DNA from 2 places in the Kitasatospora sp. NPDC056273 genome. Region 2 is predicted to be linked to the other one. Evidence: riboswitches for the same ligand, from Rfam matches in the RefSeq annotation. Region 2 holds a riboswitch; the other holds the start of a gene.

Region 1 (4,794 bases), on a different contig from region 2:
GCCGATCCGCAGGTCGGGGCGGGCTTCGCGGAGCAGGGCCGGGACCAGGGAGAGGTGGTAGTCCTGGACGAGGACGGCGGCGTTCGGGGCGGCCTCGGCGGCGAGGGCTTCGGCGAAGGCCTCGTTGTAGGCCCGGTAGGCGGCCCATTCGGTGCGGAAGGCGGCGTCGAAGGAGGGCGCGGTGGGGGTCGCGTAGAGCAGGTGGTGGACGAACCAGAGGGTGGAGTTGGCGACGCCGTTGTAGGCGCGGGCGAAGGTCAGCGGGTCGATGTCCAGCATCCGTACGGCCTGGCCGCCGACCTCGTGGCCGGCCAGGTCGAGGCGGCCGTGGGGTGCCTCGGCGGCGGCCCTGCGGTCGGAGTCGTCGAGGGCGGCGCAGACCCAGACGGCGTTCGGGTCGTCGATGGCGGAGAGGCCGGAGACCAGGCCGCCGCCGCCGCGGCGCAGGGTCAGCGTGCCGTCGTCGGCGGTGCTGAAGGACACCGGTCCCCGGTTGGACGCCACCAGGACGGGGGCGGTGCCGGTCACGCTCGAACGGTTGGTCGTGAGATCGCCCATGGTTGGCATGTTGCCGTGGGGTCGGCGTGGCAAACCCGTGCGGCCCGTCGAAGAGAGGGCCCAGGGCCTCTCTTTCGGATCACGTCGCGCGCCTGGCATGATCCGAAAGAGAGGCCCTAATGGCGGGCGGCGTACTCGGGGAGGGTGTGGATCGGGGGGCGTTCGAGGGCGGTCACCGGGTGGGTGTGGGCGGTGAAGGCGCGGGTTTCCGGGTCGCGGGTGAACTGGGTGAGGTGGGGGTGGACGAGGTCGGCGGAGGCCTTGAGGCGGTGGGTGCGGTCGAGGCGTTCCAGGGCGGTCCGGTAGATGGTGGCGGCCATCCGGCCGAGGGCCTGGCCGTCCTGGTGGCGGTGGTGCCGGACGCCGACGTCCACCTGGGCGAGGGCGTCCAGGCCGGCCAGCTCCAGGGCGTCGACCAGCAGGCCGAGTTCGACGCCGTAGCCGGTGGGGAAGGGCAGCCGTTCGAGCAGTGAGCGGCGGGCCGCGTACTCGCCGCCGAGCGGCTGGACGAAACCGGCGAGTTCCGGCCAGTGGAGGTTGAGCAGGGGGCGGGCGACGAGTTCGGTGACCCGGCCGCCGCCGGCTGGCAGGACGGCGCCCTCCGACTCCAGCGGGCGGTCGTACATGGCCTTGACCAGCTGGATGGACTCGTCGGTGAGCAGCGGGCCGATGATGCCGGAGACGAAGGCCGGGTCGAACTCGCGCAGGTCGGCGTCGACGAAGCAGACGATGTCGCCGTGGGTGACCAGCAGCGAGCGCCAGAGCACCTCGCCCTTGCCGGGGACGGCGGGCAGCCGGGGTAGGACGGCGTCGCGGTGCTCGACCCGGGCGCCGGCCTCGGCGGCGACGGCGGCGGTGGCGTCGGTGGAGCCGGAGTCGACGACGACGAGTTCGTCGACGAGCGGGAGGCGTTCCATCAGCTCGCGGCGGATGGTGCGGACGATGTCGCCGACGGTGGCCTCCTCGTCCAGGGCGGGGAGGACCACGCTGACCGTGCGACCGGTGCGCTCCTTGGCGTCGAGCAGGGTGCGGACCGGCCGGTCGGCCGCGCTCCAGGAGCGGCGGCGCAGCCAGGACGCCGCCTGCGGGAGGAGCGCGGGAGTCGGTTCGGCGGGCACGGAGATCTCCTCGGCGAGGTCGGTGGGACGGGTCATCTCGCTTGGCGGACGGTCCCGTTCAGGTTTGACGCCTTCGGATACAGTCTTCGTACAGCGGTCGGACCTTTGCACGCCGGGGTCTCCGTTGAGCACCACCACAATTTCACAAGCTCATCCAGAGGGACTGAGGGAACGGCCCGTTGACGTCCCGGCAACCTTCTCGCGCGGCTGTCTGTCGACAGGCCCCGGCGGGACAGGTGCCAATTCCGTCCCGTGTCGCGACCGCGCCACGGGGAAGATGAGGAGAGAGGCCTCGCCATCATGGCTATCGACACTGCCGCACCTGTTTCCGTCGACCTCGGCCCGGCCGCCGCGCTGTCCTGTCGCGAGTGCGGCACCCGCTTCCCGCTCGGCCCCAGCTTCGCGTGCCTGGAGTGCTTCGGCCCGCTGGAGATCGCCTACGAGTTCGGCAGCGAGGGCGCCGAGGAGCTGCGCAAGCGGATCGAGGCCGGTCCGGCCTCCATCTGGCGGTACGCGCCGCTGCTGCCGGTGCCGGCCGACGTGGCGTCCAAGCCGAACCTGAACCCGGGGTGGACCCCGCTGGTGAAGGCGGACAACCTGGGCCGGGAGCTCGGTTTCACCGCCCAGCTGCACGTCAAGGACGACTCCGGGAACCCGACGCACTCGTTCAAGGACCGGGTGGTCGCGTGTGCGATCGAGGCGGCCCGGGCGTTCGGCTACACCACGCTGTCCTGCTCCTCCACCGGCAACCTGGCCGGCGCGGTGGGTGCGGCGGCGGCCCGGGCCGGGTTCCGGTCCTGCGTGTTCATCCCGCACGACCTGGAGCAGGGCAAGGTCGTCATGGCCGGGGTGTACGGCGGCGAGCTGGTCGGCATCGAGGGCAACTACGACGACGTGAACCGCTTCTGCTCGGAGCTGATCGGCGACCCGGCCGGCGAGGGCTGGGGCTTCGTCAACGTGAACCTGCGGCCGTACTACGGCGAGGGCTCCAAGACGCTGGCGTACGAGATCTGCGAGCAGCTCGGCTGGCGGCTACCGGAGCAGATCGTGATCCCGATCGCCTCGGGCTCGCAGCTGACGAAGATCGACAAGGGGCTCCAGGAGCTGATCAGGCTCGGCCTGGTCGAGGACCGGCCGTACAAGGTCTTCGGCGCCCAGGCGGAGGGCTGCTCGCCGGTGTCGGCCGCGTTCAAGGCCGGCCGGGACGTGATCAAGCCGGTGAAGCCGGACACCATCGCCAAGTCGCTGGCGATCGGCAACCCGGCCGACGGCCCGTACGTGCTGGACATCGCCCGCCGTACCGGTGGCGCCGTGGAGGACGTCACGGACGCCGAGGTTGTGGCGGCGATCCGGCTGCTGGCGCGGACCGAGGGGATCTTCGCCGAGACCGCGGGCGGGGTGACCGTCGGCGTGCTGAAGAAGCTGGTCGAGACCGGGCAGCTGGACCCGGCCAAGGAGACCGTCGCGATCAACACCGGCGACGGGCTGAAGACCCTGGACGCCGTCTCCGATTCCGGGATGACCGCCGTCATCCGCCCGACGCTGGACTCGTTCCGCGCCGCCGGCCTCGTGTCCGCCTGAACCACCCGATAGGCCCCGCCCCCGCTAGGAGAGTCATGAGCGCCACCGTCCGCATCCCCACCATCCTGCGCACCTACACCGACGGCGCCGCCGAGGTGACCGCCGAGGGTGCCACCCTGGCCGAGGTCGTCGCCGACCTGGAGAAGAACCACGCGGGCATCGCGGCCCGCATCCTGGACGACACCGGCAAGCTGCGCCGCTTCGTGAACGTCTACGTGAACGACGACGACGTGCGCTTCGCCGAGGGTCTGGCGACCGAGATCAAGGACGGCGCCAGCGTCTCGATCATCCCGGCGGTGGCCGGCGGCTGCTGAGCCGACAAAGCAGAACCCGCGGTCGCCCGCGCGTACGGAAATCCGTTCTCCGTATGCGCGGGCGACCGCTCGCATTCCGGCGGGAATATTTCCGGGTCGAGTCGGAGTAGAGTGTGGCTCGGCTGGGAACAGGGTTTCCCTTTCGGCCCCCGCAGTGCTCGGCCCGGGGGCGTCCGGCCGCCGGGGGCGGACCGTGAAACATGTCAGGCAGATGTCAGAATTCGCGCGGGCATTTGAGTAATTCGTCCGCTATGTCCGGCGTGGAATGCCGAGATTATTCCGATTCGATCCGTCCTGTCCCTTGACGCCTTGGCGGAATTACCGGCGGTTGGCCCTGTTGCAGAGGGCGTCGATCCGGATACATTCAGCGGCGGTCGACGCAATCACCCGCTCACCGGAGGCCGCCCGGCGTTCCGCGCGGATGGTTGCGGCGTGCACGGCTGCGCCCAGGGGGGGTTCCCCGGGCCGGCCTTCAACCAACCCGGGCCCGCGACCTGCGGGCACGTGAAGGGCCAGCACAGCACTAGGGGAGTTCGGAATGGCTCAGGGCACCGTCAAGTGGTTCAACGCGGAGAAGGGCTACGGCTTCATCGCGGTCGACGGTGGTGCGGACGTCTTCGTCCACTACAGCGCGATCCAGATGGACGGCTACCGCACCCTCGAGGAGGGCCAGCGGGTCGAGTTCGAGATCTCCCAGGGACAGAAGGGCCCGCAGGCGGACATGGTCCGCGCGGCGGTCTGACCCCTTCCGACTCCAGGAGCTCGGCGCGGCCCTACGGCTGGTGACCACTCGCTTCTCGACGGGCCCGTGCGACGCGTGTCGTACGGGCCCGTCGGCGTTCCCCGACGCGGCTCCGCAGGGGCTCGGGCGGGGCTCCGGCGACGGCTCGCGGATCGTCGATTGGGCTTGCACTCGACCACCCGGAGTGCTAATCATTGGCGTTAGCACTCACAGCGTGAGAGTGACAGCGGACCGGGTCGGTGAGGCCCCCGGGAGCGGTAGGGGAATGGACCCCCGCACACCAGGGCCGTCCGTCGCGGGCACCCCTTGGTCCGAGCAGTCGACCGTGTCCCGGAGGACCACTTCAGATGGCCAAGATCATCGCCTTTGATGAGGAAGCTCGCCGCGGCCTTGAGCGTGGCATGAACCAGCTCGCCGACGCCGTGAAGGTCACGCTCGGCCCCAAGGGCCGCAACGTCGTGCTGGAGAAGAAGTGGGGCGC
Region 2 (4,794 bases):
AAGTACATCGCGAAGAGGGCCGCGAAGAACATCAACTCGGAACTGAGCCAGACGATCGTTCCGACGCTGACCATGTTCGGCCGGTTGACCGATCCGTGCGCGTGCCCGGTTTCTACTGCTGTTGCTGTCGCCACGACGGACATTATGTCGGTCCCTTATTCCGTCTTCACGTCGGGGGGTGTCCCTCGGAGTGTCCGGTGCGTGCGGTATGCCCGCTTGGGGGGCGACGGGGTGCCCGTACGGGGGGTGAGCAGCGGCGTGTCCCTTTTCTGATGGTTCCTCGGAGGAGCCTGGACCCCGTTGCCCGGCGCGCCGGTGCACGGTCGGAGTAGCCGAGGGAGGTAGGGGGGAGGGCGTCCGGGTGAGCCGTACGGGTGGACCGGGCGGGGTCGGGTGACGGGCCGTCCTCCAGGCGGGTGAGTCCGGGGCGCGGCGGCTTGAGGAGGAACGTGCGCGAGGGGGACTCGGCGGAGGGTGATCGGGAGTAGCATCCGGATCAGGCGAACGTGGTCCGGATCACACTTGAGGGAGCAGGGCCCATGGCGTACACGACCGATGAGACGCTCACCGTCCTCGTCTACAGCGACGACCGCAACACCCGCGAGCAGGTGCTGACGGCGCTCGGCCGCCGCCCTGCCGAGGACCTTCCGGAACTGTCCTACCTGGAGTGCGCGACCACCCCCGCGGTGCTCAAGGCACTGGAGAAGGGGGGAGTGGACCTCTGCGTGCTGGACGGCGAGGCCGTCCCGGCCGGCGGGCTGGGCCTCGGGCGCCAGCTCAAGGACGAGATCTACGGCTGCCCGCCGGTCCTGGTGCTGATCGGCCGGCCGCAGGACTCCTGGCTGGCCGCCTGGAGCCGGGCCGACGCCGCGATCTCCCGTCCGGTGGAGCCGGTGGCGCTGGCCGGGGCGGTCGCCACCCTGCTGCGGGACCGGCTGGCGAAGCGGACTCCGGCCGTCCGCTGAAATCCGCGCCAGGAGTAGGAAAGACAGGGGTAGAAGCGGGCGCTCCGCTCGATAGGCTGGCTCCATCCGTACGGACGTCCCCGGAGCGGGGAACCGACAACAGCTGGAGTCAGCCATGGTGAACGTGAACCCTGCGAACGGCGGTAGCGACCCCGCGCAGGTGGTCCGCACCTGGCCGGACCTCCTGGCGGCACTGTTGCAGGGGGAGGACCTCGACCGCTCGTCCACCGCGTGGGCGATGGACCGGATCATGAGCGGCGAGGCGTCCCCCGTCCAGGTGGCCGGGTTCATGATCGCGCTGCGGGCCAAGGGCGAGTCGGTCGAGGAGATCGCCGGCCTGGTCGACGCGATGTACGCGCACGCCGAGCCGCTGGAGATCCCCGGCCCGGCGGTGGACATCGTCGGCACCGGCGGGGACCGGGCGAAGACCGTCAACATCTCCACCATGTCGGCGATCGTCGCGGCGGCCGCCGGCGCCAAGGTGGTCAAGCACGGCAACCGGTCGGCCTCCTCGACCAGCGGCTCCTCGGACGTGCTGGAGAAGCTCGGGGTGGCGCTGGACCTCTCCCCCCGGCGGGTCGCCGAGGTGGCCGAGGAGGTCGGGCTGACCTTCTGCTTCGCGGCGAAGTTCCACCCCTCGATGCGGCACGCCGCCACCGCGCGGCGCGACCTCGGGGTGCCGACCGCCTTCAACATCCTCGGCCCGCTGACCAACCCGGCCAAGGTCACCGCGCACGCCATCGGCTGCTTCGACACCCGGCTGTCCGGGCTGATCGCCGGGGTGCTGGCCCGGCGGGGCGCCACCGCGCTGGTCTTCCGCGGCGACGACGGGCTGGACGAGCTGACCATCACCACCACCTCGCAGGTCTGGCTGGTGCGCGACGGGGTCGTCACCGAGTCCACCTTCGACCCGCGGGACGTGGGCATCGAGCTGGTCGGCATCGAGGCGCTGCGCGGGGCGGACGCCTCGTACAACGCCGAGGTCGCGCGGCGGCTGCTGGCCGGCGAGCACGGGCCGGTGCGGGACGCCGTCCTGCTGAACACGGCGGCGGCGCTGGTCGCGCTGGAGCTGGGCGACGCGCCGCTCACCGAGCAGCTGGCGGCCGGCATGGAGCGGGCCGCGAAGGCGATCGACTCCGGTGCCGCGCAGGACCTGCTGCGGCGCTGGTCGGAGGCCACCAGCCGGGCCTGAGGCGGCAGTTGGGGAGCCCGTGCCGGTACGCCGGCGCGGGCTCCCGTGCTGTCCGGATGCTGGATGCCCGTTTGACCACCCGGTGGACCCGGCCTAGAGTCTTCGCCAGGTCATGAGTGACAGCGCCAAGCCCCAGCTGGCTGTCCGGCAACCCTCCGTCCGTGGCGGGGTGCCCTGGGTGAGGACCGGGTCGTCACGGCAAGCCGTCCGTGCGACAAGCGCGGACGCCCGACGACTAGCACTCCCGGGGTCCCTTGCCCCAGAAGGAGTGCATCCCCATGTCTCTGGCCACCGAAATCCGCACCCCGCTCGCCGTCCTCGGCGCCGACGTCCAGGTCCCGCTCGCCAGCGGTGAGAAGGTCGGCTACGCGGCGCTCGACTACGCGGCGAGCTCGCCGGCGCTCCAGCGGGTGTGGGACGACGTCGCCGCCTACGCGCCGTACTACGGCAGCGTCCACCGCGGGGCCGGGTACCTCTCCCAGCTGTCCACCGACCTGTTCGAGCAGAGCCGCCGCACCGTCGGCGAGTTCCTCGACCTGCGCGAGGGAGACCAGGTGGTCTTCACCCGGGCCACCACCGACTCGCTCAACCTGCTGGCCTCCGCCGTCCCGGCCGGCACCCGGGTGTTCGCCTTCGAGACCGAGCACCACGCCTCGCTGCTGCCCTGGGCGCACGCCGGACTGGACGTCACCTACCTGCGGGCGCCGCGCTCGCGGGCCGAGGCGGTGGCCGCGCTGGACGCCGCGCTCGCCGAGGCGCCCGAGGGCCCCAAGCTGCTCTGCGTCACCGGCGCCTCCAACGTGACCGGCGAGCTGTGGCCGGTCGCCGAGCTGACCGCGACCGCGCACCGGCACGGCGCCCGGGTGGTGCTGGACGCCGCCCAGCTGGCGCCGCACCACCGGGTCTCGGTGCGCGAGCTGGACGTCGACTGGATCGCCTTCTCCGGCCACAAGATCTACGCGCCGTTCGGCGCCGGGGTGCTGGCCGGCCGGGCGGACTGGCTGGACGCGGCCGAGCCGTACCTGGCCGGCGGCGGGGCGACCCGGACGGTGGCCCGGGAGGCCGACGGCTCGGTGGCCGTGCAGTGGCACACCGGCCCGGCCCGGCACGAGGCCGGCTCGCCGAACGTCATCGGCGCCTACGCGATCGCCTCGGCCTGCCGGGCGCTGACCGAGGCCGGCTTCGACGGGCTGGAGGCCCGCGAGCAGCAGCTGATCGCCCGGCTGACGGCCGGGCTGGCCGAGATCCCGCAGGTCAAGGTGCTGAACCTGTTCGGCGAGGGCTCCGCCCGGGTGGGCGTGCTGTCCTTCGTCGTCCGGGACTGGAACAGCTCGCACTTCTCCGCCGCGCTGTCCGCCGAGTACGGCATCGGGGTGCGCGACGGCCTGTTCTGCGCCCACCCGCTGGTGCGCACGCTGCTGGGCGACGAGGACGAGGCACCGTCCGAGTGTGGTGCGCCCGAGCCGTCGCTGCCGGGCGAGCGCAGCCTGAACGCGATCCGGGTGAGCTTCGGCGCCGGGACGCCGGACGAGCACGTCGACCGCTTCCTGACCGCCGTCCGGGAGCTGGTCACGGAGGGCGCGGCGTGGAACTACCGCAACGAGGGCGGGCGCTGCGTCGCCACCGTGCAGGTCGAGCGGGGCCGGCGCGCCGAGGGCTGACCGCTACTCGTCCAGGCCGAGGGCGAAGGCGGCCTCCAGGTCGTGCTGGGAGTAGGTGCGGAAGGCGATCTGGGTCTCGGTGTGGGCCACGCCCGGGACCTTGTTGAGCCGGCCCGGGATGACCTCGGCCAGGTCGTCGTGCCGGCGCACCCGCACCATCGCCACCAGGTTGTAGCCCCCCGTCACCGAGTAGACCTCGCTCACGCCGTCGATGGCGGCGATGGATTCGGCGATCTCCGGGATGCGGTCGACACTGGTCTTGATCAGGACGATGGCGGTGATCACAGTTCGGGCTCCTTTGTGGGGTGCCGCCAGCGTATCGGGCGTCAGCCCGGTCGTCGCGGGGGGTGGCGGACCACGGTGCAGGCGTAGAGGAACCCGGCCGAGAAGCCGATCACGTGGACCAGGTACGCCACCCCGGGGCCGGCCGCGTGCACCGACCACCACTGCAGGACGAACCAGAGGCCGAGCACCAGCCAGGCCGGGAAGCGCAGCGGCAGGAAGAACAGCAGCGGGACGAGGGTGGTCACCCGGGCCCGGGGGTGGAGGCGCAGGTAGGCGCCGAGGGCGGCGGCGATCGCCCCGGAGGCCCCGATGAGCACCCGGGTGGAGTTCGGCGAGTGCGCCTCGGCGAGCGCGAAGCCGTACGTGGTCAGGCTGCCGGCGGCCAGGTAGAAGACGGCGTACCGGGCCCGGCCCAGCCGCCGTTCGACGGTGGGGCCGAAGACCTGGAGGAAGAGCAGGTTCCCGAGCAGGTGCAGCCAGCCGGCGTGCAGGAAGAGCCCGGTGAGGACGGACAGCGCCGGGCGCTTGCCCGGGGTCGGGGCGGCCGGGCAGCCGGGGACCGGGTCGGGGGCCTCGGCGAGCTGTTCGGCGGTCAGCGGCCGTCCGGCCAGCACCTCGGCCGGGACGGCGCCCCAGCGCTGCTCGTACCGCTGCTCCGCGCAGACCCGGGCCTGGCCGGTGCCGTACAGCG

The links. A riboswitch is a leader RNA that binds a small molecule or an ion and turns the genes downstream of it on or off. The one in region 2 is predicted to bind S-adenosylmethionine.
Region 1: another riboswitch for S-adenosylmethionine. It lies ahead of thrC (threonine synthase); the one in region 2 lies ahead of ACFCY1_RS08690 (aminotransferase class V-fold PLP-dependent enzyme).

Annotation. Positions count from the first base shown of each region.
Region 1 covers NZ_JBHJSJ010000038.1:5,715-10,508, forward strand. The annotation lists gene ACFCY1_RS28020 (trehalose-6-phosphate synthase) at 1-558, opposite strand, end outside; gene ACFCY1_RS28025 (glucosyl-3-phosphoglycerate synthase) at 675-1,712, opposite strand; SAM riboswitch class I at 1,824-1,960, shown strand; gene thrC (threonine synthase) at 1,977-3,257, shown strand; gene ACFCY1_RS28035 (MoaD/ThiS family protein) at 3,293-3,571, shown strand; gene ACFCY1_RS28040 (cold-shock protein) at 4,110-4,313, shown strand; gene groL (chaperonin GroEL) at 4,661-4,794, shown strand, end outside.
Region 2 covers NZ_JBHJSJ010000007.1:6,465-11,258, reverse strand. The annotation lists gene ACFCY1_RS08705 (heme-copper oxidase subunit III) at 1-143, opposite strand, end outside; gene ACFCY1_RS08700 (hypothetical protein) at 540-965, shown strand; gene trpD (anthranilate phosphoribosyltransferase) at 1,081-2,157, shown strand; SAM riboswitch class IV at 2,266-2,384, shown strand; gene ACFCY1_RS08690 (aminotransferase class V-fold PLP-dependent enzyme) at 2,436-3,818, shown strand; gene ACFCY1_RS08685 (Lrp/AsnC family transcriptional regulator) at 3,822-4,103, opposite strand; gene ACFCY1_RS08680 (rhomboid family intramembrane serine protease) at 4,145-4,794, opposite strand, start outside.